Regions from separate parts of the Streptomyces sp. NPDC048637 genome, predicted to be linked through region 3. Evidence: riboswitches for the same ligand, from Rfam matches in the RefSeq annotation. Region 3 holds a riboswitch; each other region holds the start of a gene.

Region 1 (6,965 bases), on a different contig from region 3:
GGACCGGTTTTCACGGCGGGGCCGTTTCGCTGGGCCGGCATCCGGGACGCCGGGGCGCTCGTCCGCCATGCCCGACGGCCTGCGCGGCGGGCACGCCGGATACGCCGCACGCCGGATACGCCGGATACGCCGGTGTGCATTATGCGGGACGGGGACGCGGAATTTCCTGGGACCGCCATCGGGGATCCGTAAGGAAAAGCGCACACCATTAACCGCACCTGGTGCGGTAAAAATCAGGCAGGCACGCCAATTCAGACGCGGACCGAATAGCGCGCGACCATGCGCCGCGGCAGCCTATTCCGCACTTCTTTGTATACGGGGCGATTGTTAAGGGCGGAGGCGTGCCGTGTTGACGGGCCGTTTCGGATCCCTCACCTCGGCATTGGCGGGGAGCCGCAGCCGGTAGACCGGAAGCGAGCGCTCGACATGAGTTGCCATCAGGGCGCGCGCCCGTTCGGCGTCCCCCCGGGCCACCGCGTCCAGCACCGCGCCGTGTTCGTCCCAGGACTCACCGGCCCGGGGCGGCAGTTCCACCGTGTACATCCACTCGATCTTGCGCCGCAGCTGGGTCAGCAGCGCCGTCAGACTGGGGCTGCCGACTGCCTGAGCGAGTGTTTCGTGGAACCAGCCGTCCAGTTGGCGCAGATCTGCGGGATTGCCGTGACGGGCCCGCTCGCGGCCGAGCCGCACCAGGCCGCGGAGCACCTTCAGGTGGGCCGGGCTGCGGCGGGCGGCCGCGCGGGCGGCGCCCAGCGGCTCCAACAGGGCGCGGATGTCGAGGAGATCGGCGGCCTCCTGCTCGGTGGGCTCGGCGACACAGGCGCCCGCGTGGTGGCGGGTGGTGACGAAGCCCTCGGACTGCAGGGTGCGCAGCGCTTCACGGACCGGCACCCGGGAGACGCCGTAACGGGCCGCCAGGATCTCCTCGATCAGCCGGCTCCCCGGCGCCAGTGCGCCGGAGACAATGTCGTCGCGAATCGCCGTGCACACCGCATGCGCGGAAATATGGCCTCGCATCTTCCGTGCCTCCGCCGTAATCCCCTGGAAACGCCGCCGGTCGGCGACTTTTCCGTGACTCTATTCGACCGGCACGGCTTTTCCGACGGCCTCGGGTTATTCATGGATATTTTTTGGCCGGAAGTCGCGGGCCACCGGCGTATCCGGTGCGTATCGCCCGCACTCCGGATACGCCGAAGCCCCGGCCGTGGGGCCGGGGCTCCGGAAGGACTCGGCGTGTGGCGCAGGCCCCGTACGGGGCGCGGCGCCGACGCGGGGGGATCAGACGTTGACGCCGTGCCCGCGCAGGTACGCGATCGGGTCGATGTCCGAGCCGTAGTCAGCGCCGGTGCGGGCCTCGAAGTGCAGATGCGGGCCGGTGACGTTGCCGGTGGCGCCGGAGAGGCCGATCTGCTGGCCCGGGGTGACCTGCTGGCCGACCGAGACGCCGAGCGACGACAGGTGACCGTACTGGGTGTACGTGCCGTCGTTCATCTTGATCACGATGTTGTTGCCGTACGAGCCGCCCCAGCCGGCCTCGACGACGGTGCCCGAGCCGACCGCGTGGACGCTGGTGCCGGAGGCGGCGTGGAAGTCGATGCCGGTGTGGCTGCCGGAGGACCACAGTCCGCTGGAGGCCTTGTAGGCGGTGGAGACGTAGGAGTCGGCGATGGGGGAGACAAAGGCGTTGAGGCGCTTGCGCTCCGCGTCGCGGGCGGCGCGGACCTTGGCCTCGTGGGCGGCCTTGGCCTTCTTCTTCGCGGCCTCGGCACGCCGCTTCGCCTCGTCGGCCTGCTTCTTGGCGACGGCCTCGGCCTTCGCCTTCGCCGCGGCGGCCTCGGCGTCGGCCTGCTGCGCGTCGGCCTGGGCCTCGACACGGTTGGCGAGCTCGTCCCCCAGCACGACGGCGTGCTGCAGTCCGGTGTCGTGGAGGCGTGCCTCGTCCGTCGCGGCCAGCGCCGGCGAGGCCACGGAGGCGACCACACCGCCGGCCGCGAGGGTGGCTATGCCGGCGACGTTGCGGGTCGTCCGAACGGGACGGCTCGCGCGACGGTGCTTCCCGGTGGCACGGATGAACGCCATGTGCTGGCTTGTCCTTTCCTTCCTTCTCGCCTACCGGGTTAGCTGACGGGTTCGGAGCAGGAAGGTCTCCTACGGGCTCCTCGGAGAGGAGTCCGATTCACCCCAAGGGACATTTGGGTCCCCGGCTCCCCTGGCTTGCGCCGTACGGGGACTCGGCGATGACTGTCCGGTGCCACTGTTGTGGCGGACTTGTGACGAACAGCCGGACCGACGCTAAACGGGGCAACTTTCAATCGGCAAACAGAACCGGTTTTTTGTGCGGGATGCCACAAGAACCGGGGCACCAGCTGCGATAAAACGGACATACGGCGGCTCCCGTGGTGAACGAGCACCACGGGAGCCGCACGGTCGTCATATGACCTTCCGTCACACGGGAGGGGCTAGCCGCTGACGACGGTCACCTCACCGATGCCCAGCGCCTTGACCGGCTCGGCGATCTGTGCGGCATCGCCCACCAGGACCGTCACCAGCCGGTCCACGGGGAAGGCGCTGACCGCCGCCGCGGTGGCCTCGACCGTGCCGGTCTCCGCGAGGCGGGCGTACAACTGCGCCTGGAAGTCGTCCGGGAGCTGCTGCTCCACCTGGTCGGCGAGGGTGCCCGCGACGGCCGCCGCGGTCTCGTACTTCAGCGGCGCGACCCCGACGAGGTTCTGCACGGCGACATCCCGCTCGTCGTCCGTCAGCCCCTCTGCCGCGAGGGTGCGCAGTACCTTCCACAGGTCCTCGAGCGCCGGGACGGTGGAGCCGGTGTCCACCGAGCCGCTGATGGCGAGCAGCGCGGCGCCCGTGGACCCCTCGGGGGAGGTGGGGGCGGTGGACCGGAGCACCTGGCCGAAGGCGCGCACCCCGTAGGTGTAGCCCTTCTCCTCCCGCAGCACTCGGTCCAGACGGGAGGTGAGGGTGCCGCCCAGGCAGTACGTGCCGAGCACCTGTGCGGGCCACACCCGGTCGTGCCGGTCGGCACCGATACGGCCGATGAGCAGCTGCGTCTGGACGGCGCCGGGGCGGTCCACGATCACCACCCGGCCGGTGTCGTCGGCGACGATCGGCGCGGCCTTCAGCGGCTCGGACGTCGAGCCGCTCCAGGCGCCGAGCGTGTCGGCGAGCGCCGTGCCGAGGTCGACGCCGGTGAAGTCACCGACGATGACGGCGGTGGCCGTGGCGGGCCGTACATGGGCGTCGTAGAAGGCGCGGACGGCCGCTGCGTCGATGCGGGCGACGGTGTCCTCGGTGCCCTGGCGGGGCCGCGACATGCGGGCGGTGGCCGGGAACAGTTCCTTCGACAGGGCCATGGCGGCGCGGCGGGCCGGGTTGGCGAGCTCGTGCGGGATCTCGTCGAGACGGTTGCGTACCAGCCGCTCGACCTCGCTCTCCGGGAAGGCGGGCGCCCGGAGCGCGTCGGCGAGCAGGCCGAGCGCACGGGTCAGCCGGGACGCCGGCACTTCGAGGGAGACCCGTACGCCGGGGTGGTCGGCGTGCGCGTCCAGGGTGGCGCCGCAGCGCTCCAGCTCGGCGGCGAACTCCTCCGCGTCATGGGTGTCGGTGCCCTCGGACAGCGCACGCGCCATGATCGTCGCGACGCCGTCCAGACCCTCGGGTTCGGCGTCCAGCGGCGCGACGAGGTTGATCTCGACGGCGACGACCTGCTGGCCGGGGCGGTGGCTGGTCAGGAGCGTGAGCCCGTTGGGCAGTTGGCTGCGCTCGGGGGCCGGGAAGGCCCACGGCCTGGGCGCGCCGCCCTGGGGCTGCGGGTGGAAGTCCATGGTGCTCACGGGGGAATCGGCGTGGGTGGTGGCGTCGCTCACTGGTCCGCCTCCCCTTCCTCGGTGTCGGCGGCGTCGGACGGCTCGGTGGGCTCGTAGACGAGCACCGCGCGGTTGTCAGGGCGCAGCCGGGCCTTGGCGACCGCCTGCACCTCCTCGGGGGTGATGTCCAGGACGCGCTGGACGGCGGACAGCGCGAGCTGCGGGTCGCCGAACAGGACGGCGAAGCGGCACAGTTCGTCGGCGCGGCCGCTGACCGTGGCCAGCCGGTCCAGCCACTCGCGCTCCAGCTGGGCCTGCGCCCGCTCCATCTCCTCCGGGGTCGGCCCCTCGGCGGCGAAACGGGCCAGCTCCTCGTCGACCGCACGCTCGATGTCCGGAACCTCGACCCCGCCGGACGTCTTCACGTCCAGCCAGCCCAGCGAGGGGGCGCCGGCCAGCCGCAGCAGGCCGAAGCCGGCGGCGACGGCGCTGCGGTCGCGGCGCACCAGCCGGTTGTACAGGCGGGAGGACTCGCCGCCGCCCAGGACGGTCAGCGCGAGGTCCGCGGCGTCCACCTCACGGGTGCCGTCGTGCGGCAGGCGGTACGCCGCCATGAGGGCGCGGGAGGGCACGTCCTCCTCGACGACCTCGCGCAGCTCGCCGCCGAGGACGTCGGGCAGGGTGCCGTCCCGGGGCGGCTGCTTGCCGTCGTGCGAGGGGATGGAGCCGAAGTACTTCTCGATCCAGGCCAGCGTCCGCTCGGGGTCGATGTCGCCGACGACCGACAGGACGGCGTTGTTGGGCGCGTAGTACGTACGGAAGAACGCCCGCGCGTCCTCCAGGGAGGCCGCGTCCAGATCGGCCATCGACCCGATGGGCGTGTGGTGGTACGGGTGGCCCTCGGGGTACGCCATGGCCGTCAGCTTCTCGAAGGCCGTGCCGTAGGGGACGTTGTCGTAGCGCTGGCGGCGCTCGTTCTTGACGACGTCGCGCTGGTTCTCCAGGGACTCGTCGTCCAGCGCGGTGAGCAGCGAGCCCATCCGGTCCGCCTCAAGCCAGAGCGCGAGCTCCAGCTCATGGGCGGGCATGGTCTCGAAGTAGTTGGTCCGCTCGAAGCTCGTGGTGCCGTTGAGCGAACCGCCGGCGCCCTGCACCAGCTCGAAGTGGCCGTTGCCCTTCACCTGCGCGGAACCCTGGAACATCAGATGCTCGAAGAGGTGAGCCAGGCCGGTACGGCCCTTGACCTCGTGGCGGGAGCCGACGTCGTACCACAGGCAGACCGCTGCTACCGGGGTCAGGTGGTCTTCGGAGAGCACCACGCGCAGGCCATTGGCCAGCCGGTGCTCGGTCGCTGTCAGGCCGCCGGAGCCGGCTTGTTCTGTGGCCGTGTGACCCATGGGCATGTACGTCCCTTCGATCCGCTTGCGAGGAAGTTCTGTCACTGTATGCAAGCGCGTCGGCATCTGGCGAAGTTCCCGTCCGACCGGCCCCGAACGTGCGCCGCGCTCGGCCCCGAGGGAGCAGAAGGGGGAGTCGCGGTCGGCGTTGTCAGTGGGGCGGTCCACAATGGTCCGCGTCAGACTCAGACATACTCGCGGGTCGATCCCCCAGCTGGTTGACCCGACTGGCTGACCCGACGCTTTCCCGACATCGGCAGTAGACGCAGCAGAAGGAGCCGCAGCCGCGATGGCCCGCCGCAGCACGAAGACCCCGCCGCCGGACGACTTCGAGGAGAGGATCCTCGACATCGACGTCGTCGACGAGATGCAGGGTTCCTTCCTTGAGTACGCGTATTCGGTCATCTACTCGCGCGCCCTGCCGGACGCCCGCGACGGTCTCAAGCCCGTACACCGCCGCATTTTGTACCAGATGAACGAAATGGGGCTGCGCCCCGACCGCGGGTACGTCAAGTGCGCCCGCGTCGTCGGCGAGGTGATGGGTAAGCTCCATCCGCACGGCGACGCCTCGATCTACGACGCGCTGGTGCGCATGGCACAGCCGTTCTCCATGCGGCTGCCGCTGGTGGACGGCCACGGCAACTTCGGTTCCCTGGGCAATGACGACCCGCCCGCCGCGATGCGGTACACCGAGTGCCGGATGGCGTCCGCCACCTCCCTGATGACGGAGTCCATCGACGAGGACACCGTCGACTTCGCGCCGAACTACGACGGCCAGGAGCAGGAACCGGCCGCCCTCCCCGCCGCGTATCCGAACCTCCTCGTCAACGGCACCTCCGGTATCGCCGTCGGTATGGCGACGAACATGCCGCCGCACAACCTGGGTGAGGTCATCGCCGCGGCCCGCCATCTGATCAAGCACCCCAACGCGGATCTCGACACCCTGATGCGCTTCGTGCCGGGTCCCGATCTGCCGACGGGCGGCCGGATCGTGGGTCTCGGCGGCGTACGGGACGCGTACGAGAAGGGCCGTGGCACGTTCAAGATCCGTGCGACGGTCACCGTGGAGAACGTCAGCGCCCGCCGCAAGGGCCTGGTCGTCACCGAACTTCCCTTCATGGTCGGCCCCGAGAAGGTCATCTCCAAGATCAAGGACCTGGTCGGTTCGAAGAAGCTCCAGGGCATCGCGGACGTCAAGGACCTCACCGACCGCGAGCACGGCCTGCGGCTGGTGATCGAGGTCAAGAACGGCTTCAACCCCGAGGCCGTATTGGAGCAGCTCTACAAGCTCACGCCGATGGAGGAGTCCTTCGGCATCAACAACGTCGCGCTGGTGGACGGTCAGCCGCTGACGCTGGGCCTCAAGGAGCTGCTGGAGGTCTATGTCGACCACCGCTTCAATGTGGTGCGCCGGCGCAGCGAGTTCCGGCGGACCAAGCGGCGCGACCGTCTCCACCTGGTCGAGGGCCTGCTGACGGCCCTGCTGGACATCGACGAGGTCATCCGCCTCATCCGCTCCAGCGAGAACAGCGCACAGGCCAAGGAGCGGCTGATCGAGCACTTCTCGCTGAGCGACATCCAGACGCAGTACATCCTCGACACCCCGCTGCGCCGGCTGACCAAGTTCGACCGTATCGAGCTGGAGTCGGAGCGTGACCGGCTGCAGGACGAGATTGAGAAGCTGACGCAGATCCTGGAGTCGGACACCGAGCTGCGCAAGCTGGTCTCCGGCGAGCTGGCCGCG
Region 2 (6,965 bases), on a different contig from region 3:
CAGCAGCACGAGCGCGCCCGCGGCGATCACATCGACCCGGCCCGGGTGCATCACGGGGATGGCCGCACGCTCGGCGTGGGTGGAGGACAGCAGACGGTCGGTGATCTCGCGGACCTTCGCCAGGGGGATCCGGGAGTGGTGAATGGCCTCGGAGTCGTACTGGCCGAGGCCCAGCGCGATCGCGGCGACCGTGGTCACCGAGCCGGCCAGGCCCACCAGGGTGGCCGCCTCGCGCAGCGGGACGGTCTCCTCGGCCCGGTCCAGCGCCGCGGCGACATCGGCCTTTATGGCGGCGATCTGCCCGGGGGTGGGCGGGTCGATGAGAGGGGCGTGCGGAGCACTCATGGCGGGGCGGTGGCCGGGAGACGGGTGGGCCTCGCCCTCGTGCAGCAGATGCCGCTCGGTCATCCGTACGCAGCCGACGTCGACCGAGCGGGCGGCGCGCACCGATCCGGAGCCGAGCACGAACTCGGTCGAGCCGCCGCCGATGTCGACCACCAGGAACGGCCGCTCCAGATCGGCGCGGGCGGTGAGCTCCTTGGTGGCGCCGTTGAAGGAGAACTCGGCCTCCTGGTCGCCGGTGATCACCTCCGGCTCCACCCCCAGGATGTCGACCACGCCGCGGACGAAGTCGTCGCGGTTCTCCGCGTCCCGGGAGGCGGAGGTCGCCACGAAGCGGACCTGCTCGGCGCCCAGGCCCTTGATCACCGCGGCGTACTCCCGGCAGGCCGCGAAGGTGCGCTCCAGCGCCTCGGGCGCCAGCCGCCCGGTGCGGTCCACGCCCTGGCCCAGCCGGACGATCTGCATCCGGCGGTCGAGGTCCTTCAGTTCACCCGTCGCCGGGTCGGCGTCCGCGACCAGCAGCCGGATGGAGTTCGTACCGCAGTCGATGGCGGCGACCCGCTTCACTTGGCGTCTCCTTCGGGAGCGTCCTGGGCCCCGGGAACGTCCGGGCCCCCGGCGGCGTCCTGACACGGGGTCACGCACGGCCCCTTCTTCCACCACTCCGGCAGCATCGCGAGGGCCTCGTCACCGAGCGGGTTGACGCCCGGCCCGGCCGCCAGCGAATGGCCGACGAGGACGTGCAGGCACTTGACCCGGTCGGGCATACCGCCCGCGCTCGGGAAGCCCTGCAGCACCTCGATGGCGTCCCGCCGCCGGATGTAGTCCTCGTGGGCCGCCCGGTAGGCGGCGGCAAGCTCCGGGTCGGCCGCCAGCCGCTCGCTCATCTCCTTCATCACGCCGTTGGCCTCCAGCGTGCCGATCGCGGAGGCCGCGCGCGGGCAGGTGAGGTAGTAGAGCGTGGGGAAGGGCGTGCCGTCCTCCAGGCGCGGCGCCGTCTCGACGACATCCGGCTGCCCGCAGGGGCAGCGGTGCGCGATGGCGCGCAGCCCGCGGGGCGGGCGGCCGAGCTGCTCCTTGAAGGCGGCGATGTCCGCGGCGGTGGGCTCGGTGGGCTCGGTCTGGGGCGGGGGGGTGTCCATGTGCGCTTTCGGTGAGGTGAGTGGTGTGGAGGGGGCGGTGCGGCGCTGCGGGCCGTCCGCTGTCGACAGTACGGGCTGCCGCCCGTCGGCGGTACGGGCCGGCGTCACCGCTTGTCGGCGGCGTCGACGGCGTCCCACAGATTCTCGTACCAGGGGGGCTGCGCCGCCTTCGCCGCCTTGGGTGCGGAGCCGGTGCCGGAGCCGTCCGGGACGATGTATCCGGCCTCGCCCGGCATGACGTAGTGCAGATGCCGGCGGGCCTGCTGGCGTACGTACGCCGGGTCCTGCCAGCGGGCCTTCTGCTCGCGCAGCCGGTCCAGGGCGGCGCCGGCCTCCTGGGCCTTGCGGCGCTGGTCGGCGATGTCCGACCGCTGGGAGACGTACTGCCTTATGGGATACGCGAGGGCGACGACCAGGGAACACATCACCAGGGCCAGCAGGGCGGCACGGCCGGTGAGGCGGTTGCGGCGGGGCGGGCGGGCGCGGTAGACGCGGGCGGCGGCCTGCTCGCCGAGCGCCTTGAGTCGGGTCGCGGTCGAGAACCGGTCCGCGGGCACGTCGTCTCCCCTTCACTGACGGACGCCTGACTGCTTCAAGCAGGTACGTCCCCGGCAACGGTACGGGACCGTCGCCGGGGACGTACGGGGTGCCGGGCGATTACCTCGCCCGTTCAGCCCCTGCTGCCGTGTCCGGCCTGGCAGCGGGCCGCCTTCGTCAGCTGCCGTGGCGGAAGCGCGGGAAGGCGGAGCGGCCGGCGTAGACCGCGGCGTCGTCGAGGATCTCCTCGATGCGCAGCAGCTGGTTGTACTTGGCGACGCGCTCGGAGCGGGCCGGGGCGCCGGTCTTGATCTGGCCGCAGTTGGTGGCGACGGCGAGGTCGGCGATGGTGACGTCCTCGGTCTCACCGGAGCGGTGCGACATCATGCACTTGAAGCCGTTGCGCTGGGCCAGCTCGACGGCGTCCAGGGTCTCGGTCAGCGAGCCGATCTGGTTGACCTTCACCAGCAGCGCGTTGGCGGAGCCCTCCTCGATGCCGCGGGCGAGGCGCTCGGGGTTGGTGACGAACAGGTCGTCGCCGACGAGCTGGACCTTGGCGCCGAGCTTGTCGGTGATGACCTTCCAGCCGGCCCAGTCGTCCTCGAACAGCGGGTCCTCGATGGAGACCAGCGGGTAGGCCGCCACGAGCTCCTCGTAGTACTCGGTCATCTCGGCGGCCGAGCGGTCCTTGCCCTCGAACTGGTACTTGCCGTCCTTGTAGAACTCGGAGGCGGCGACGTCCAGCGCCAGCGCGATGTCCTGGCCGGGGGCGTAACCGGCCTGCTTGACGGCCTCCAGGATGAGGTCGAGGGCCTCACGGTTGGAGCCCAGGTTCGGGGCGAAGCCACCCTCGTCACCGAGACCGGTGGACAGGCCGCGCTCCTTCAGGACCTTCTTGAGGGTGTGGTAGACCTCGGCGCCCCAGCGCAGCGCCTCGGAGAAGGACTCCGCGCCGATCGGGGCGATCATGAATTCCTGGATGTCCACGTTGGAGTCGGCGTGCGAGCCGCCGTTCAGGATGTTCATCATCGGGACGGGCAGCACGTGCGCGTTCGGGCCGCCGAGGTAGCGGAACAGCGGAAGGTCGCTGGCCTCGGAGGCGGCGTGCGCGACGGCGAGGGAGACGCCGAGGATGGCGTTGGCGCCGAGCGACCCCTTGTTGTCGGTGGCGTCCAGGTCGAACATCGCCTGGTCGATCAGCCGCTGCTCGGTCGCGTCGTAGCCGACGAGCTCCGGGCCGATCTGCTCGATGACGGCCAGGACGGCCTTCTCCACGCCCTTGCCGAGGTAGCGGTTCGGGTCGCCGTCGCGGAGCTCGATGGCCTCGAAAGCGCCGGTGGAGGCACCGGACGGCACGGCGGCACGGCCGGTGCTGCCGTCGTCGAGGCCGACCTCGACCTCGACCGTGGGATTACCTCGCGAGTCGAGAATTTCGCGGGCTACGACGACGTCGATCGACGGCACGTTGTCTCCTTCGTGGGTGTCTGGAGTCTGCAGCATGAGCCTAACGGCCCCGGGCGCGTCCGCCTGCCCTTGGCCCGCTCCGTGGGACGGAAGGCCCCCGAAAACCTGCCCAAAGGCCTAGTTCGCGGGACGTTTGGCGGATTGTTCGCCGAACGGGAAAAGTCGCGGAACGGCGCCGGTCAGCGGCCTGCCGCCGGCCGGGGAGCCCCGCGTGCGGTCCGCGACACGAGAAGCCCCGCCACGGCGCGCTGGGGGGAAGGGCGCGCCGTGACGGGGCGGTCTCACGGAGGAAGGGGGCCCGCCGCTCGGGCCCGCTGGAGCCCCGGTGAGAGAGCGGCTCAGACGGTGAGCTGCTGACCGGGGATGATCAGGTTCGGGTTGCCGCCGATGACCGACTTGTTGGCCTTGTAGACGGACTTCCAGTCGGTGCCGTGGGCCTTGGCGATCTTGGCGAGGGTGTCGCCCTGCTTGACGGTGTAGTTGCCGTCGCCGGTGGACTTGCGCTCGGCGGACCGCGAGGCACGGTCTTCGGAGGCGGACGGGGCCTTCTTGGCCTCGGGCTTGGCGGACTCCTGCTTCGGCGCGGACTTGGTCTGCGCGGAGGTGTCGACGTCGGCGGCGGGGCCGCCGGCGGTCAGGTTGCCCGCACCGGCGCAGGCCCAGGCGCCCGGGCCCTGGAGGGCGAGGAGCTTCTCGGCGGCGGCTATCTGCTGGGCCTTGGTGGCCTGGTCGGCGCGCGGCGCGTACTTGGTGCCACCGGCGGCGTCCCAGCTGGAGTTGGAGAACTGCAGGCCACCGTAGTAGCCGTTACCGGTGTTGATCGACCAGTTGCCGCCGGACTCGCACTGGGCGACCTTGTCCCAGGTGGCGACGGAGGCGGCGGAGGCGGAAGTGGCGCCCATCAGCGGAACGGCCACGGCGGCACCGGCGACACCGGCGAGGGTGGCGACGCGGACGGCCTTGGAGGGACGACGGTGCTTGCCCTTGAAGATCAGCATGGTTCGTTCGTTTCCTCACCGACGCCTACGAGGTGAGCTGTCGGGTTCGGACTGATGAGTCGCCCGGCCGTGTGCGCATGGCGCACGTGGCTTCACCCCAAGCCGGTTGACCCGCTTTCACGGGTGGGGCCGGCACGTACCTTGGGTCCCCCGCTCCTGCCTTCGGCGCTTGCGCGTCAAGTGCCTTCGATCACCGGCAGGATTCGGCGTGTGATCGAGGGGCCCGCTTTGGCGAGCGATCCTGACGTTAAGCAGTAATCCCCTTGGGGTTCAAACCCCACCATCTGGACCAAGTTGACCGTCTTTGATCACGGGTTGGTTACATATCCGCAGGTGGGGCCCGGTATGCCGGGGATGCGCAGACCGGGACCCACCGAAGTCAACGAGAGCCTTGTCTCACTTTCCCAAAAGAGGGCGAAAGTGGCGAACTACCCTGCGTCTCGCCCGAGATCGAGCTGCTGGCCGGGCTGGATCAGGTCCGCGTCGGAGCCGATGACGCCCTCGTTGCGGTCGTAGAGCGCGTGCCACCCACCGGACAGCCGGTGGGCCGTGGCGATGGCTGACAGGCTGTCACCCGGGCGCACCGTGTAGTCGCCGTCGGCCGCCGGGCCCGTGCGGTGCGCGTCGTCGCCCCGCGAGGCGTGCCGGCCGCCGGCGGACCTGCCGCCGTCACGGTCACCGGCGTCCTCGTCGCCCGCATCGCCGCGGTGCTTGCCCTTGGCAGGCACCTCGCGCGGGGTGCCGGTGCTGTCCGTACGGCTGCCGTCCCCGGACGGGTCCGCGGACGGGTCGTCGGACGGGTCCGTGGAGGGCTCGTCGGACGGGTCGGCGGAGGAGTCGCCGGACGGGTCCGTGGAGGAGTCACCGGACGGGTCGGCGGACTGCGACGGGTCGTCGTCCCGGTCGCCGGGCGTCGCCGGGTCGGACGGCTCCGGGCTCGTGGACGAGTCGCCGGGCCCGGCGGAGTCCGAGGCGTCGGGCGAGGGCGTCGCGTCGGACGGCGGACCGCTCGACTCGTCGCTGGGCTCGTCGCTCGGCTTGTCGTTCCTCCCGGCGGTGTCCCCACCGTCGTGGGCGTCGGACGAACCGGGGGTGTCCCAGGGGTCGAGGGAGCCCTCGGAGTCCGACGGGGCGGGCTCCGGCGTGCTGGTGCTGCCCGGGTCGACCTCCGGGGCCTGGCCGTCGCCGGTCAGCCCCGCGTTCACCGCGCAGCTCGGCCAGGCGTCCGGCCCGCGGTCGCCGAGGATCGACTCGGCCACGGCGATCTGCTGGGAGCGACTGGCGTAGTCGGGCCGTGAGGCGTAGGCGGAGCCGCCGTAGTTGTCCCACATCTCCTGGGTCAGCTGGAGGCCGCCGTAGTAGCCGTTGCCCGACGCCGCGCTCCACACGCCGCCGCTCTCACACTGGGCGACCTTGTCCCAGGTCGCGGTGTCGGCGGCGTGTGCACCGCTCGCACCGAGCAGTGGCAGGGCGATGCCCGCGCCGGTCACGCCTGCCGTGACAAAGATGGCCGGTGCCTGACGGGGGCGACGATGTCGGCCGTTCCCGGAACGCATGCGGATGCCTTTCGCGCGGCGGTTGAGTTATCGACGAGCTCTTCGAGCTGCTCGACGGGGCCTCCGGCCGGCCGACGCACGCGAGCGGCACCGTTACACCGGTCCCCCACATCACCGCTTCGACCGATCGAGTGAAGCCTGTCGATCGTCGGTCGAAAGGTAGCCGGGGTCCCGGGTAGTCACAAGTCGGTGTAGTGCGGATCACGTAAAGGTCACGCGGTTGACTCTGCGTCACATTTGGCCTTGTCGCTGGTCAGGGCCGCTCCGGGGTGAACTCCACCGGAAGTGAACGCAGTCCGCGCATGATGAGCCCGCCGCGCCAGCGCAAATCGTCAGGTTCCGCCGCAAGCCGGATGTCCGGGAGCCGGGTCAGCAGCGTCGCCAGCGCGGACTGTCCTTCGAGCCGGGCGAGCGGCGCACCCAGGCAGTAGTGGATGCCGTGCCCGTATCCCAGATGCTGGTTGTCACGCCGGGTCAGATCGAGCACATCCGGCTCGGCGAAGCGCGCCGGATCGCGGTCGGCGGCGGCCAGCACCACCAGGACCGGGTCCCCCTCGGCGATCCGCTGTCCGCCGAGCGTCAGCTCCTGGGTCGCGAACCGCCAGGTCGCCAGCTCCACGGGGCCGTCGTAGCGGAGCAGTTCCTCAAGGCCGGTGGTGAGCAGCTCGGTGTCGCCCGCCTCGATCGACTTCTGCAGCAGCTCACGCTGGGCGGGGTGGCGCAGCAGCGCATAGGTGCCGTTGCCGATGAGGTTGACGGTGGTCTCGAAGCCCGCGAAGAGCAGGATGAAGGCCATTGCGGCGGCCTCGTTCTCGGTCAGATGCTCACCGTGGTCGGAGGCCCTGATCAGGGCGGAGATCAGATCCTCGTCGTCCTCGGCGGTGTCGCCCAGGGACTCGCGCTTGCGGTGGATCAGCTCGGCGAGA
Region 3 (6,965 bases):
ACCGGCCTAGGTCTCCAGATAAGGGTCCTGGTACCGACCGGGCGGCCACTGCCACATCACACCAGGTCGCGAAGGCGCCAGAAATCAGGATGGAAATGCTCCGCTTCCACCCCGCATACACGGCACATCTGGTGTCGCGCTGCGTGTAGTTGACCCAGTAGCAGTTGGGGTGCGTCGCGATGAGCCGGGGGCAACGCACCCGATACGACTTTCGTGACGCTCCGCTGAAGGGCGGTACCTCCTCTTGGTGCGCTGCAAGGACCCCATCACATATCTATAAGCCCGTTCCCACGCTAGTCACCTGCCGGGTTATGCGCTATTTGGGCGACATACCTCATGGCGTTCCGCTGGACTCTGGCCATCAACGCCGTCGCCCTCACGTGGTGGGGGTGACAGGGATGACGCGATCAGCGGTTGGCCTGGGCCACCAGCTCGCGGTTGGCGGCGTGGGCGGCCCCCAAGTCCTCGTCGCGTTCCGCGAATTCACCGCGTAGGTCGAGAAGCTGCTGTTCCGGCTCGGTGATGCGGCGAGTGAGCGTCTCGACGTCGGCCGAGGACGACGAGCCCGGAGGCTTCCCAAGCCGTCTGTCCCAGGGTCTCGGACAGGAGCCGTTCAAGCCGGGTGATGTGCGCGGACAGTCGCCCGTTGCTGGCCCGTGAGGTTCGCGACGTTGGCCAGCAGCGACTTGCGGCTGACCTGCGTTCGGGCGGTCGTGCCGGGTGGGGGCTTTCGTGCTCCAGCAGTTGGCGGGCCTGAGTCCAGATCTTTTGTCGTGCCGGTCGAACTGGTGCGAGACGAGTTTGTCGACCACGGAGCGGGTGCCTTCTCCGTGACCCGTAATGGTGGATCTGCGAGCTGGACGCAGGACACGATCGGGTCGACGGATTCCTCGAATATCCCGGTCGCTTTGGTCCACGTCTGTCGATAGCGGCTTCCGCGTTCAGGGGCAGGTCTTGGAGCGGATGCTGGAGTACTCGGAGCGCGTGCATGCGCGCGGATAGCTGTTCATGCCGTGACCGTGACACGAAACCCATGGCTTGTCCGACGGGCATTCAGCCGACGCAGGTCAGACCTGCTGCTCAGCCTCCGCCGGCCAGTCTGCGGGCACGGCTCGGGCCAGCCACCGGCCACGCCCCAGCACCGCCGACGGCGCCCCCATCGGCTTGCAGCCCGAGCAGGTGGCACAGGCGGGTCAGGTCCGCGGCCGCGTCGGCTTCCGTGTCCGCCGGCACTGTGAAGACAGCCGCCATGGGATCAGTCTGCCCGCTTCCCGCCCCAGCGGGGCGAATTGTGGCAGAAAGCCCCCGAACAGCGGGTCGCGCGTGGGAACATCCCCGGTCATGAAGCCCACTTTTCCCCTGGCCGCTGTGGCCATCGCTGCCACCCTGTCCGTGGCCGGTTGCTCAAACGGCGACAGCAAGCCGGACGCGGCACCTGCCAAGGGCCACACGGCACCCAAGGCTGCGACGAAGCTCGACGCTGCTACCGCACTGAACGACATCGCCGCCACGGTGACCACCGCCAAAAAGAGCGGCACTGTCACCGCCGCCAACGATCCCAACCATCTCCTCGGGCGGCCGAACCAGTACACCTCGAAGGTCGCTTTCGCCGACAGCCGGGTAGCCGCCTCCAACCGGTCCGGCCACAAGCCTGGAGACATCGAACTCGGCGGCGCCATCGAAGCTTTCGCCAACGCAGCCGACGCCGCAGCGCGAGCCAAGTACATCCAGGCCGTCACCAAGGGGATGCCGGCGCTCAGCGAATACGACTACGTCCACGGCACCGTCGTCATCCGCGTTTCCCGATACCTCACCCCGCAGCAAGCCGGGCAGTACAAGGCGGCGGCCAGCCGGCTTCCGTAGCGGCCGGGCTTGGCGGGGCGTATAGGCACAATGGGATCAGTTCACCCCGCAGTCCCACGCGCCGCGAGGCGCAGGTCATCAATGCGAGGTTGGACAAGGTCGTGTCGACCGAGGTGTATTCGCTGCAGTCCGCGTACACGGACCAGCGCATCACCCAGCTCAGCCAGGACTTGCAGAAGGCTGTCGACGCCCGCGAGGTCCTTGAGCGTGAGTTCGAGCAGTACCAGTTGGCCGAGCGCGACCGGCGGAAACGAGAGCGCCAAGCCCGGCTGTATCAGATGATCGTGCCCGTCTTGATGGGCGTACTCGCAGCGGCTATCTCGGTCTGGGCGGTGGTCGCGAAGTGAACACCGCCCACCGATCGCCTCGCCACCGACCGCGCCTGCCTCAAGCCGAACTGCTTGGGGTAGCCACTGGCGTCCTGATCCTCTTGTTCCTCGTCTGGCTGGCTGTCCAAGTGGTCGGTCTGCATCGCGATCTCGAACCGGCCAACGGGCCCGTGACGCGCTCGCTCGACAGGTGCAGCAGTTGGGTGCGAAGCCGATCGCTGGTCCACCCGGCAGCCGTGGCGAACCAGGCCAGGCAGCCCGCGGCCCCCGAGGGCCAGAGGGCCCAGAAGGCGAACCTGGCTCACCCGGGCCCACCCCCGTTGCACAGCTGCTGGAAGGCGGTGCGAGAAACCAGGCTAAGCGGCCCACCGCACGCACGTTCTCCCTCGCGGGCCGACATCGGCGGCGCAGGCGCCCCAGTCTCCGGCCGATGCCTTCTGCCACTGGACGGCGACCTTGATCTGGGTGCCGAGCATCCGGGCGAGGATCGCGGCAGGCAGCTCGCTCGCGAGGGTGAACAGCGCAGCGGACCGATCCTGCGTGGATCGAATCCCGATGTTGTGGAGGCGCTTGCCGATCTGGCTGTCGGTGACAGGGCGCCCTGGATGACCGCCCGGAACAGCCAAGGGACGTCGTCCGGGGTGCCGACCTCGGCCTTACCGCGGCGAGTCGCAGCAAGCTCGCGGACCAGGCTGGTCAGTGGTGTGGGGAGGACGACTGGCGAGCTGCCGAATGTGATGGTGACGACGCCCCGGTCATTCTCACTGGACGTACATCCTGTACATTTTCTACAGAGAGAGGAGCACTCATGCTGCGACCAACGGCCCGCTATATCCTTCCGGAGTTCACCGAGCGCACGTCCCAGGGGACGCGCACCATGGACCCGTATTCGAAGCTGCTCAGCGAGCGCATCATCTTCCTGGGCACCCCGGTCGACGACGCCTCCGCCAACGATGTGATGGCGCAGCTCATCCACCTCGAACATGCCGCACCCGAGCAGGACATCTCGCTCTACATCAACTCCCCCGGCGGCTCCTTCACGGCGATGACCGCCATCTACGACACGATGCGCTTCGTGTCGTGCGACGTGCAGACCTTCTGCCTGGGGCAGGCCGCCTCCGCCGCCGCGGTACTGCTGGCCGCCGGCACCCCCGGAAAGCGGCTGGCGCTGCCTGGCGCCCGGATCCTGATCCACCAGCCCTCGATCAGTGAGCCCATCCAGGGCCAGGCCACCGATCTGCAGATCCAGGCGGAGGAGCTGCTGCGCACCCGCGACATGCTGGAGCGGATGCTGGCGGAGCACACCGGACAGCCCCGTGAGCGGATCGCCACCGATATCGAGCGCGACAAGATCTTCGACGCCCGAGCCGCCCAGGAGTACGGCCTGATCGACGGACTCACCCATCAGCGCAAGCAGTCCGTCCCCCAACTCGGTGCGCGGTGAGCCCGGATGCTGCCGCCGGAACTGCCGCCGCTGCCCGCCCTGACACGTGCCGAGGGTGAGCTGATCGACCGCTATCTGGAGGTGCTCGACCTGCTGGGCAGGATCAACCCGGCCCGCGGCGGCGGCACCTACACCGGACTGCGGGCCGCCCAGGCGCTGGTGACCAAGGCCGCCGGGCTGCGCGACGCGTTGACGCTGATGCACAACCGGGGCGAGAGCGAGCTGCACCGCGAGACCTTGACCCGGGCATTGCGGGTGCTGGACGGCGAACGCCGGGCCGGACTCGTGACGGTGCCACCGCCCGAGGACATCTGACCCGACACGCGCACGGGGCTGCGCATACGGCGTAGCGTCCGGGCCCGATGTGAGGAGGCGACGAATTGCGCGGGGCGGACACAATTCCTTGGACCCTTGATGTTTCGCCCCTGGTCCGGGGGGTGCGACACCCCGCGCCACGTCACCTGAGGGAACAAAAGTAACCATTCAGGTCAAATGTGACCAATCTCACATACGGCATTTTCAGCTCGGAATTCGGGTGCCGGGTGCGTGACGATCCCTTCGACGGCAAGACCCCGCCACAGCGACGGGGCGGTCCGGACGGGCGCCTAATCCCGCCGCCGTACCGGATGTCCGGTCGACGTTGTGGATCGGCGGGAGCGGAGGACCCGAGCAGGACGGGGTCCCGGCCTGACGGCCGAGGGCTCCTTGGGGTGAAGCCGTACGCACGGCCGGGCATCTTCGCCTGCCCGAACCCGACAGGTCTTCCTTCGCAGGCGGCTGACGAAGGGTCTGCGCATGACTGTGCGCACGCATACGCCGAATCTGCTGGCACGCGCCGGCACCGTCACCGCTCTGACGCTGGTCACCCTGGGCGGGACTACTGTCGCCCCAGGAGAGGCCGGGAACGCCGAAGCCGCCTCCGTGTCCGCCTACGCGCTGCGGATCGCGGCCTCTAAGAGTGGCGCGCCGTACCAGTACGGTGCCCAAGGGCCGTACCGCTTCGACTGTTCGGGGCTGACGCTGTACTCGTTCAAGCGCGCCGGGCGGGCCCTGCCCCGTACCGCCGCCGCACAGTACGTCCGCACCCGGCATATCCCGGCCTCCCTGCGCAGACGCGGTGACCTGGTCTTCTTCCGTTCCGCACGCGGCATTTACCACGTCGGCATCTACGCGGGCCGGGGCCGGATGTGGCATGCCCCCAAGGCCGGGAGCGTGGTGCGGCTGGAGCGGATCTGGAGCCGCACGGTCTCCTACGGACGCGTGGGCGGCTGACCTGGGATCTCGTCTTACGTCTGATCAATTGTCAGTGGGATTGGCCAACTTGGCCGGGTGATGTCGCCACTGAGCGGGCTGCCCGGGGTGCGCCCGTCTGTCAGGCCAGCACGACCTCGACGAGCAGGATGCCGCCCAGCGTGGTGAGCAGCGTTCCGGTGACGGCTTCCAGGGCGCGGGTGACCCGTGGGCGGCGCAGCAGGCCACCCAGGCGGTCGACCAGCAGCGCGACGGCCGGGAACCACACCAGCGCCAGGGCGACGACCATCGTCGCGAGCAGCAGCGTGCGGGGCAGCGCGGGCTCGCCGGCCGGGACGAACTGCGGAAGCAGGCTGAGGAAGAGGACCGGCGCCTTGGGGTTGAGGGCATTGGTCAGGAAGCCCTGGCGCAGGCTCCGCGCGGTGCCCAGGAGGGCAGCCGGGCCGTCGGCCGGTGGGTCGGCCGGGCCGGTCGCGGAATCGGCGTGCGCGCCCCTGCGCCGGACGGCCGCGGTCAGCGCACCGGCACCGAGGTACAACAGATAGACCCCGCCCAGGAGTTGGACAGCGCTGAAGAGCGCGGGCACGGCGACCAGCACCGCCGCGAGCCCGGCCACCGCCAGTGCAGTGTGCACCAGCAGCCCGCCCGCGACTCCGATGGCGGTCGCCACCCCCGCCCGGCGCGAGTCGAGCGCATTGCGCACCACGACGGTGAAATCCGCGCCCGGCATGGTGACCATGCCGGCGGCGACTCCGGTGAAGGCGATCAGCTGTCCGTCCATGAGAGCAGCTTCGCTGGTCAGAGCCTTTAATGGGTATTGGCAATGTTCTTGGAGAGCCTAAAGAGGTTCTTATATGTACGACCCCACGCGGCTGGCCGCTCTGGTAGCAGTGGCGGAGGCCGGTTCGATCACCCGGGCCGCCACCCGGCTGGGCTACACCGCTCCCGCGCTCTCCCAGCAGCTCGCCAAGCTGGAGCGGGAGGCCGGGACGGCGCTGCTGGTGCGCCACCACCGCGGGGCACGGCTGACGGCGGCGGGTGAGCTGCTCGTCGTACGGGCCCGGCGGGTGCTCGACGAGCTGGATCAGGCGCGGCATGAGCTGTCCCGGCTGACGGGGCTGTCCGGCGGCCGGCTGCGGGTCGGCACGTTCATGACCGCCGGGACGCATCTGCTGCCGCCCGCGCTCAGCACCTTCCGGCGGGCGCACCCCGATGTGGAGCTGAGCATCACGGAGTACGTACCTCCGCAGGCCACCGCGGCGGTGGCGCTGGGCGAGGTCGATCTGGCGCTGACGCACGAGTATGTGCCGGGCGAGGCGATGCCGCCGCCGGAGGGGGTGCGTCTCGAACCGCTGCTGACCGAGGAACTGGTGCTGGTCACCGCGCCGGGCCATGCCCTGTCGGCGGGCGCCGGACGGCTGCCGCTCGCCGAGCTGGCCGGTCAGCCGCTGGTCAGCATGGCGCCGGCCAACCCGAACCGGCGTGCGGTGGAGGCGGTGCTGGCGGCGGCCGGGGCGAGTGTGGCGGTGCGCTGTGAGTCGCCGAGCTATGCGGTGGTGTGTGCGCTGGTGAGCGCGGGACTCGGGGTGGCGGTGGTCCCGGAGATGATGGCGGAGGGCTCGGTGACGCCGCTGGGGATCCGCAGCCTGGACCCGCCGGAGCTGCACCGCCGGATCTCGGTGGCCTACCGCCCCGGCGGCGGGAGCCCGGCCGCGGACACTCTGCGTGCCTTGTTGCGCGGGGCCTTCACCCGCCACTCCCCCGCGCCGTAGCCGGCGGGCGGCCGGTGCGGCAGCGGTCTTCAGCGGACGGCGGCCTGCCACGGCACGGTGATCCAGACGGTCTTTCCGCCGGACTCGGTGGGTACGACCGAGAGACGGCCGCCGGCTTCCGCGGCGAGGCAGCGGATGATGACCAGGCCCCGCCCGTTGTCCTGCTGGACGGCGGCGGGCAGCCGGCGCGGCCGGCGGGGATGGCTGTCGGTGATGCCGATCCGCAGCTGTTCGTCGCGGTCCAGTCGCAGCTCGACGGTGAACTCCGGCGACCGGCCGAAGGTGTGCACGACGGCGTTGGTCGCG
Region 4 (6,965 bases), on a different contig from region 3:
GGGAGTGGGAAGAGGCCGGTGCGGATGCTCCGAGGTGAGGCGCCCCCCGAGGGCGACGGGGCGCGCGGGGAGCGCCGCTCCTGGATGTCGTGGTTCGGCCGACTGCTGGTGCGCCGACTTCCCGCCATCCTGATCGTCGGCGGGGTCGTCTTCGACATGGGGACGCCGGCCGCCTACACGGCCGCCCCCTTCTTCTCTGCCGCCCCGCTGGTCGCCGCGCCGCTCTCCTCCCTGCGCGGCACCGCTCTCACGGCCCTGGCCGCCCTGCTCGGCGAGATCTGGGTCGTCACCTACCGCAGCGCCGGGCAGGACCACAGCGAGTCGGTGACGGAGATCGTCACGGTCCTTGTCGTCGCCCTGCTGGCCCTCGGCATCAACCGGGTCGTCCGGACGGCCGACGCCCGCCTGGCCTCCGTACGGGACGTCTCGGAGGCCGCCCAGCGAGCCGTACTGCCCATGCCTCCCGGACAGCTCGCCGGGCTCGCCATCGCCGCCCGCTATGTGGGGGCGCGGGCGGATGCCCGGATCGGCGGCGACCTCTATGCCGTGCAGGACACCCCGCACGGCGTACGGCTGATCGTCGCCGACGTCCGGGGCAAGGGGCTGGCGGCGGTGGAGACCGCGGTGATCGTCATCGGCGCCTTTCGCGAGGCGGCGGAACAGGAGAGCACCTTAGGGGCGGTGGCGGGCCGGCTGGAGCGGGCGCTGCAGCGGGAGGGCGGGCGGCGCAAGGGGGTGGAGCAGACCGAGGGGTTCACCACTGCCGTACTGGCCGAGATCCCCGCCGACGGGCAGTCCGTCCTGCGGGTGCTCAACCGGGGCCACCCGTCCCCGCTGCTGCTCACCCCGGACGGCGGTCTGCGCGAGCTGGCTCCCGCGGCGCCGGCGCTGCCGCTCGGGCTGGGCGGGATGGTGAGCCGGCCGGACCGGCCGGACGAGACGTTCTTCCCGGCCGGGGCCCTGCTGCTCTTCTTCACCGACGGGGTGACCGAGGCCCGGGACCTGCTAGGCCGCTTCTACAACCCGTCGAGCAAACTGCGCGGCTGCCGCTTCCCCGGCCCGGACGTCCTCCTGGACACCGTCGTCGAGGACGTCGCACGCCATACGGGCGGCGCGCCGGCCGACGATATGGCCCTGCTGGCGGTGCAGCGGCCGATGGGGGTGTAGACGCCGATGGATGCGGGCTGTGTGGGCGGTTGCCCGGCAGGCCCTGTGTACGGGGATCGGGCCGCGCTCAGGTTCCCGGGGTGTCCGCCGGCCCGGGGAGGCGGTGCAGGCTCTGGCCGTGCGGGCCGGTGAGTGCGACCGGGCGTCCGTCGAGCGCGAGGGTCAGCAGCAGCGCGTCGTCCGGGCGGGGCGAGCGGTGTGCGGGGCCGGTGATCCACGGCAGCACGGAGTGGTGCTCGTCGGAGATCCAGTGGCCGCCGCCCGGCCGGCCGTCGAGCAGCGACCGGACGAGACGTGTGAACTCCTGACGGCGGGCGGGCGGGAGGTAGGCCAGCACCGAGCTGTGGAAGATGACCAGCGTCGCCTCGGGCGGTGCCTCGGCGGCGAGCGCGGGCAGCTCGTCGATCAGATCGCCGCGCACCATCCGCGGCCGCGGCGCCGACCGCACCGCTTCGACGGCCGCGGACAGCCGCGCCGCACGCTCCCCGTCGCCCGGCCATACGAGCGCCTGCAGCCAGCGCAGATCGTCCGGTTCGGCCACCGGGTCGAGCGGGTCCAGGTCGATGCCGGCCCGCCAGACGATCTGCGGCAGCCGGTCGGGCAGTTCGGCGGGCAGCTCGCCGGGCGTCCCTTCCGTACGGCAGGTGAGCACCAGTGGGCTCTCCGGCGCCCCCACCTCGGTCCGGAGGGCGCCCGCCCGGCCGCCGTCCCCGCCCTCGCCCACGTACCGGTAGCGATAGCGGTCGGGGTGCAGACACAGCCCCGCGGACGTACCGACCTCCAGCAGCGCCAGCGGCTGCGGCAGACGGGCAAGCAGCGGCAACAGGGTGGCGCAGCGGGCCGGTTCATTGGTCTGGGTGGCGCGCTGCATGATCACCGCGCGTACCTCGTCCCAGTGCCGGATCGTCCACTCGCGCCAGCGCCCGTACGCGGCTTCACCGCGCGGGCCCATTTCGGCGTGCGGGCCGTCGAGATAGCGGACGGCGGCGAGCAGGAGGTTCGGCTGCTGTTTGTTGCCGGCGGGCAGCGACCCCGACAGCAGATCGCAGAGCTCCGCGTCCTGGCTGATCCGCGCGCTCAGCTCCTCGTGCGCATCCGACCGGCCCCGCACCTCCCGCCAGGAGAACCCCCGGTACCGCTCCGCCACTCCCCACGCGTAACCGGCAGCACTTCCGGCGTTCCCGGTGTTCCCGACGTTGACGACCATGATCCGACGTTACTGCTCTCACCCTCCGTAACTGAGGGCCACCCCTCCGCATAACGACTGGTGCACAATCCGCGCGAGATCGTTTAGCGCCGGGTGGTCAACTCGCCCGGTTTGTGGGCGTGGTGGCCGAAAAGGCGCCGCCACAGGTTGTGCTGACCCGATAAGGATTCGAGAGAAGGCTTGGAATTCGGTCGCGATCTCTATTACTGTCCGATAACGCAGCGCGGTCGTCCCAGCCGTCGCAAGAGGCGGCACCGCGCGCCGACGCCGAATCCCGCACGCGCTTTTCACGCACCCCCAAGCACTTCGAACTGCACCAAGGGAACCGGGGAACCACTTCCTTGGGGTGAATCGGACGCCCTCCGCCAGCGGGCGCCCGTAGGAGACCTTCCTGCTCCGAACCCGTCAGCTAACCCGGTAGGCGAGAAGGAAGGAAAGGAGTGCGCCCCCGTGGCGTCCAACAGGCCTGCCCCCGATTCTCCGTCGGCTTACGAGCTCGATGACCGAGGTGCCTTCCCTGGGCCCGGTGCCGGCGACGGCGACGGACCGTGGGAGGAGTGGAATCCCACCGACGAATCCACGCGCTTCGTCCGCGGCAAACACCGGGTGGCCAAGCAGCGTGGCGGCGGACTCGCCCGCAGCGGCACCGTCCTGGGTGTCGGCGTCATCGCGGCGGTCGGCGCGAGCGGAATGGCCTCGGCCGAGGACCGTCCGCCGGTTCCGATCTCGATGCCCGACATCGGCGGGATGGCCGACGACCTCTCCGAAAAGATGCCGGACGCCAAGTCGCTCCCCGGCATCGGCGACCTGATATCCGACGAGGACTCCGCAGCCGCCGACGCCGCCTCGGCTCCCGTCGGCGACGCGGCTCCTGCCTCCTCCGGGCCGCTCACCCGGGCCACCCAGACGAGCGCGGACACGGCTAACGGCACCGGCGCCGGTGAGGCGCTGCGCAGCCGCATCCTCCAGCAGGCCGACGCGCAGCAGGGCGCCGCCGAGCAGGAGAGCCGCGACGCCGCCGAACAGGCCGCTGTCCAGCAGGCCGCAACGCAAGCCGCCGCCCACCAGAAGTCGGCCGAAAAGGCCGCTGCAGCCAAGAAGGCGGCCGAGATGGAGGCCAAGCGCAAGGCTGAGGAAGCGGCCCGTCAGAAGGCGGAGGCCGAACGCCTCGCCAAACTGGCGAAGAGCTTCATCGCTCCCGTGTCCTCCTACACGCTCACCGCCAGCTTCGGCCAGGCAGGCGACCGCTGGGCCGCGGACCACACCGGACAGGACTTCGCCGCGCCGACCGGCACTCCCGTCAAAGCGGTGCACTCCGGCACCATCACCCAGGCAGGCTGGGCCGGCTCGTACGGCTACCGCATCGTCCTCACCCTCGACGACGGCACCGAACTCTGGTTCTGCCACCTGTCCTCGATGGTGAAGACCTCCGGCAAGGTCAACACCGGCGATGTCATCGGCCGCGTCGGCGCCACCGGCAACGTCACCGGCCCCCACCTCCACCTGGAGGTGCGCCCCGACGCCGGCGACCCGGTCGACCCGATGCCGTGGCTGCGCGATCATGGGATCAATGTGTGACCGGCGGGGTCGGCGTGTGATCGACGGGGGCGAGGTGTGATCGACGGGGGCGAGGTGTGCCTGACGGGGTCAACGCGTGACCGACGGGATCAACGTGTGGCCGACGGCTTCGGCGCCTGGCCGGCGCCCTCGGTGCAGGAACAGGCAGCTCAACCCGTGGGCGTCTGACGGGAGTTACCGTGGGGGAAGAGGAAGGAATAACTCCTCTTCCCCCGACGCTCCCCTGGATATGACCGCGACACACAAGCCCCTCGGCTCGCTCTCCGTCTCCCCCCTGTCCCTCGGGGGCAACGTCTTCGGGTGGACGGCCGACGAAGCCCAGTCCTTCGCCGTGCTCGACGCGTACGTGGCGGGCGGTGGCAACTTCATCGACACCGCCGACGTCTACTCGGCGTGGATCCCTGGTAACAAGGGCGGCGAATCCGAGACCGTCATCGGCAACTGGCTGGCCTCCCGCGGCAATCGCTCCGATGTCGTCATCGCCACCAAGGTCGGCGCCCACCCGGACCTCAAGGGCCTGTCCCCCGCCACCATCAAGTCCGCGGTCGACGCATCCCTCGCCCGTCTGCGCACGGACTACATAGACCTCTACTACACCCACTACGACGACGAGTCGGTCGAGGTGCCGGAGTTCCTCGTCGCCCTCGACGACCTCGTGCGGGCCGGCAAGGTCCGCGAGATCGCCGCGTCCAACATCTCGGCGAAGCGCCTGGAGGAGTCCCTGGCCTTCTCCGCCCGCGAGGGCCTGGCCCGCTATGTCGCCCTCCAGCCCCACTACAACCTGGTCTCCCGCGACACCTACGAGGGCGAACTCGCCGAGGTGGCCGCCCGCCACGGCCTGGCCGCCGTGCCGTACTTCGCCCTCGCCTCCGGCTTCCTGACCGGCAAGTACCGCCCAGGCACCCATGTCGACAGCGCTCGCTCCGGGGGCGCCGTCAAGTACGTGGACACCGACCGCGGCCGCCGCGTCCTCCAGGCCCTCGACACCGTCGCTGCCGCCCACCAGGCCGAACCCGCCACCATCGCCCTCGCCTGGCTCGCCGCCCAGCCCACCGTCGTGGCCCCCATCGCCAGCGCCCGCACGGTGGAACAGCTGCCGGCGCTGCTGGCGGTGTCCGAACTGACCCTGACGGATGCGGAACTGGCGCTCCTGAACGAGGCGTCTGCCTGAACCACGGAGGACGGGGAGGGACGAGGGAGGGGCGGGGCCGCCAAGGCCCCGCCCCTCCTTCGCGTTCCGCTCCTGCTCTACCCCTGCTCCTGCTCTGCTTTCGCTCTACTTCCGGCGGTCCACTGCCACCCACGATGCGAGCGCCACGCCACCCGCCACCGCAAACACCGAAGGCCAGGCCCCGATCTTCTTCGCCAACGGATGCGACCCGGCAAACGCGGCCACGTACGCCCCACTCAACGCCGCCGCCGTCGCATTCCCCGCCTTCTGCTGCCACCCCTTGGCCGCCACGGCCCCGGCCGCAGCGAGCGCCACCCCACCGAGCGGCCGCTTCTTGGTCCAGCGGGCGGTGGCATAGCCGCCTACCAGGCCGGTTGCTGCGATCACACTCGTCGGTACGCCGGCCATCACGGAAACCTCCACATCAGGGGACAACTGCGACGACCTTACGTGGAGAGTCCGTGGGACCCGCACGATGCTCTGTATTAGGCGCGGACGCTCCAGTCCGGGCGCTGCACGCAGGTGACGAATTCCTGCCACGCCTCGCAGGTGAAGTTGAGTATCTGGCCCCCGGGAACTTTCGTGTCTCGGACCAGGAGGGTGGACCCGTCGGGCGTCGCCGTCGCTATGCAGTTGCCGCCGGAGCCGTTGCTGTAGCTGCTCTTGTGCCAGACGAGAGGCGCTGTGTGAGTCATCAGGTGAGTCCTTGCATCGCTTCGGTAATGAGGGCACTGGACTGTTGCGGACTCAAGGACAGTGCCCGCAAGTTGTCGAATGCCTTTGCATACTGCGCGATGTCGCTGGGTTGCTCCAGATAGACAGCATCTGTCAGGCCATCGCGATACACGATGTCCGGGTCCTCTTGCTCAGGGAACCCCAACATCGTGTACGCCCCCGTTGCGGGGTAGCTACCTGAGTTGAACGGCAGCACCTGGACGGTGACGTTCTTCAACTGCGCCATCTTCAGCAAGCGTTCGAACTGGGCCTGCATCACATCCCTGTTCCCGATGGCATGCCGCAAGACGCTTTCGTGCAGGATCGCCCACAAATCTGGTGCATGGGGACCGGTGAGGAGCGCCTGTCGCTCCATGCGCACGGCGATCATCTGCTCGACGTCGTCTGGGCTTGGCTGGGCCGTGGCTCGGTGGAGCTCCCTGGCGTAATCCGCGGTTTGCAGCAGCCCAGGGACGAACTCAGCCTCGTACGTACGCAGACTGCACGCCGCCTGTTCAAGGCCGACGTACACGGAGAACCACGTGGGTACGGCACTGCCGTACGCGTGCCACCAACCCCGCATCTTGGAGTGCTTGGCAAGGCTCTTGAGGAGTTCGCGTAGCTCGTCGGTGGTGTTGTAGAAGCGGCACAGCGCATCAACGTCTGACGGTTGGACGCGGCCTTGGCCCGTCTCCATGCGGTTGACCTTGGAGCCGCTCCAGTCCAGTGACTCGCCCACCTGGTTGCAGGTGAGTCCGTGGTCCTCGCGAAGCTTCTTCAGCTCGATCGCAAGTCGACGACGACGAGCGGTGGGCGAACCGGCCACGGCAACTCTCCTTGTATTGGCGGGCGTTCATTCTTGCCGTGAGAGCAGGTACGGGCCAATCACTCGATAGAGCGAATCCCGCTGTGCACATTGCACGAAGGGATGCGCGCTGCCACTATCGCTCTCAGGGAACCGAGAGTCATCACGCGATGGCCAGGCGTGACGTCGGGGTCGTGGGCAAGCAAAGGAGCTGGGCCAGATGAATGCCACCCACCACATGCCGAGTACGGAGTGGGTCCATCCCTTCATCGCGAGGCCAGCAGGGGTGGCTGAGTTACGCCGCCTGACGAGCCTCTACCTCG

Evidence for each region. A riboswitch is a leader RNA that binds a small molecule or an ion and turns the genes downstream of it on or off. The one in region 3 is predicted to bind cyclic di-AMP.
Region 1: it holds a riboswitch for cyclic di-AMP, as region 3 does, so the genes downstream of both, AB0C46_RS18875 (M23 family metallopeptidase) here and AB0C46_RS06975 (NlpC/P60 family protein) in region 3, are expected to answer to the same signal.
Region 2: it holds a riboswitch for cyclic di-AMP, as region 3 does, so the genes downstream of both, AB0C46_RS34035 (transglycosylase family protein) here and AB0C46_RS06975 (NlpC/P60 family protein) in region 3, are expected to answer to the same signal.
Region 4: it holds a riboswitch for cyclic di-AMP, as region 3 does, so the genes downstream of both, AB0C46_RS33320 (M23 family metallopeptidase) here and AB0C46_RS06975 (NlpC/P60 family protein) in region 3, are expected to answer to the same signal.

The regions. Positions count from the first base shown of each region.
Region 1 covers NZ_JBEZHQ010000013.1:116,909-123,873, reverse strand. The annotation lists gene AB0C46_RS18880 (GntR family transcriptional regulator) at 328-1,017, opposite strand; gene AB0C46_RS18875 (M23 family metallopeptidase) at 1,279-2,079, opposite strand; cyclic di-AMP (ydaO/yuaA leader) riboswitch at 2,092-2,247, opposite strand; gene AB0C46_RS18870 (pitrilysin family protein) at 2,460-3,842, opposite strand; gene AB0C46_RS18865 (pitrilysin family protein) at 3,881-5,221, opposite strand; gene AB0C46_RS18860 (DNA topoisomerase IV subunit A) at 5,511-6,965, shown strand, end outside.
Region 2 covers NZ_JBEZHQ010000041.1:60,845-67,809, forward strand. The annotation lists gene AB0C46_RS34015 (Ppx/GppA phosphatase family protein) at 1-909, opposite strand, end outside; gene AB0C46_RS34020 (DUF501 domain-containing protein) at 906-1,484, opposite strand; gene AB0C46_RS34025 (septum formation initiator family protein) at 1,589-2,041, opposite strand; gene eno (phosphopyruvate hydratase) at 2,199-3,485, opposite strand; gene AB0C46_RS34035 (transglycosylase family protein) at 3,824-4,483, opposite strand; cyclic di-AMP (ydaO/yuaA leader) riboswitch at 4,491-4,702, opposite strand; gene AB0C46_RS34040 (transglycosylase family protein) at 4,912-6,039, opposite strand; gene AB0C46_RS34045 (cytochrome P450) at 6,293-6,965, opposite strand, start outside.
Region 3 covers NZ_JBEZHQ010000003.1:391,162-398,126, reverse strand. The annotation lists gene AB0C46_RS07005 (hypothetical protein) at 408-617, opposite strand; gene AB0C46_RS07000 (hypothetical protein) at 1,342-1,863, shown strand; gene AB0C46_RS06995 (hypothetical protein) at 1,953-2,210, shown strand; gene AB0C46_RS06990 (hypothetical protein) at 2,549-2,818, opposite strand; gene AB0C46_RS06985 (ATP-dependent Clp protease proteolytic subunit) at 3,001-3,636, shown strand; gene AB0C46_RS06980 (hypothetical protein) at 3,643-3,951, shown strand; cyclic di-AMP (ydaO/yuaA leader) riboswitch at 4,229-4,427, shown strand; gene AB0C46_RS06975 (NlpC/P60 family protein) at 4,432-4,908, shown strand; gene AB0C46_RS06970 (LysE family translocator) at 5,009-5,668, opposite strand; gene AB0C46_RS06965 (LysR family transcriptional regulator) at 5,742-6,659, shown strand; gene AB0C46_RS06960 (ATP-binding protein) at 6,689-6,965, opposite strand, start outside.
Region 4 covers NZ_JBEZHQ010000039.1:59,738-66,702, forward strand. The annotation lists gene AB0C46_RS33310 (PP2C family protein-serine/threonine phosphatase) at 85-1,167, shown strand; gene AB0C46_RS33315 (DUF2332 domain-containing protein) at 1,235-2,374, opposite strand; cyclic di-AMP (ydaO/yuaA leader) riboswitch at 2,659-2,813, shown strand; gene AB0C46_RS33320 (M23 family metallopeptidase) at 2,825-3,952, shown strand; gene AB0C46_RS33325 (aldo/keto reductase) at 4,182-5,123, shown strand; gene AB0C46_RS33330 (hypothetical protein) at 5,229-5,531, opposite strand; gene AB0C46_RS33335 (DUF397 domain-containing protein) at 5,609-5,818, opposite strand; gene AB0C46_RS33340 (helix-turn-helix transcriptional regulator) at 5,818-6,663, opposite strand; gene AB0C46_RS33345 (ATP-binding protein) at 6,881-6,965, shown strand, end outside.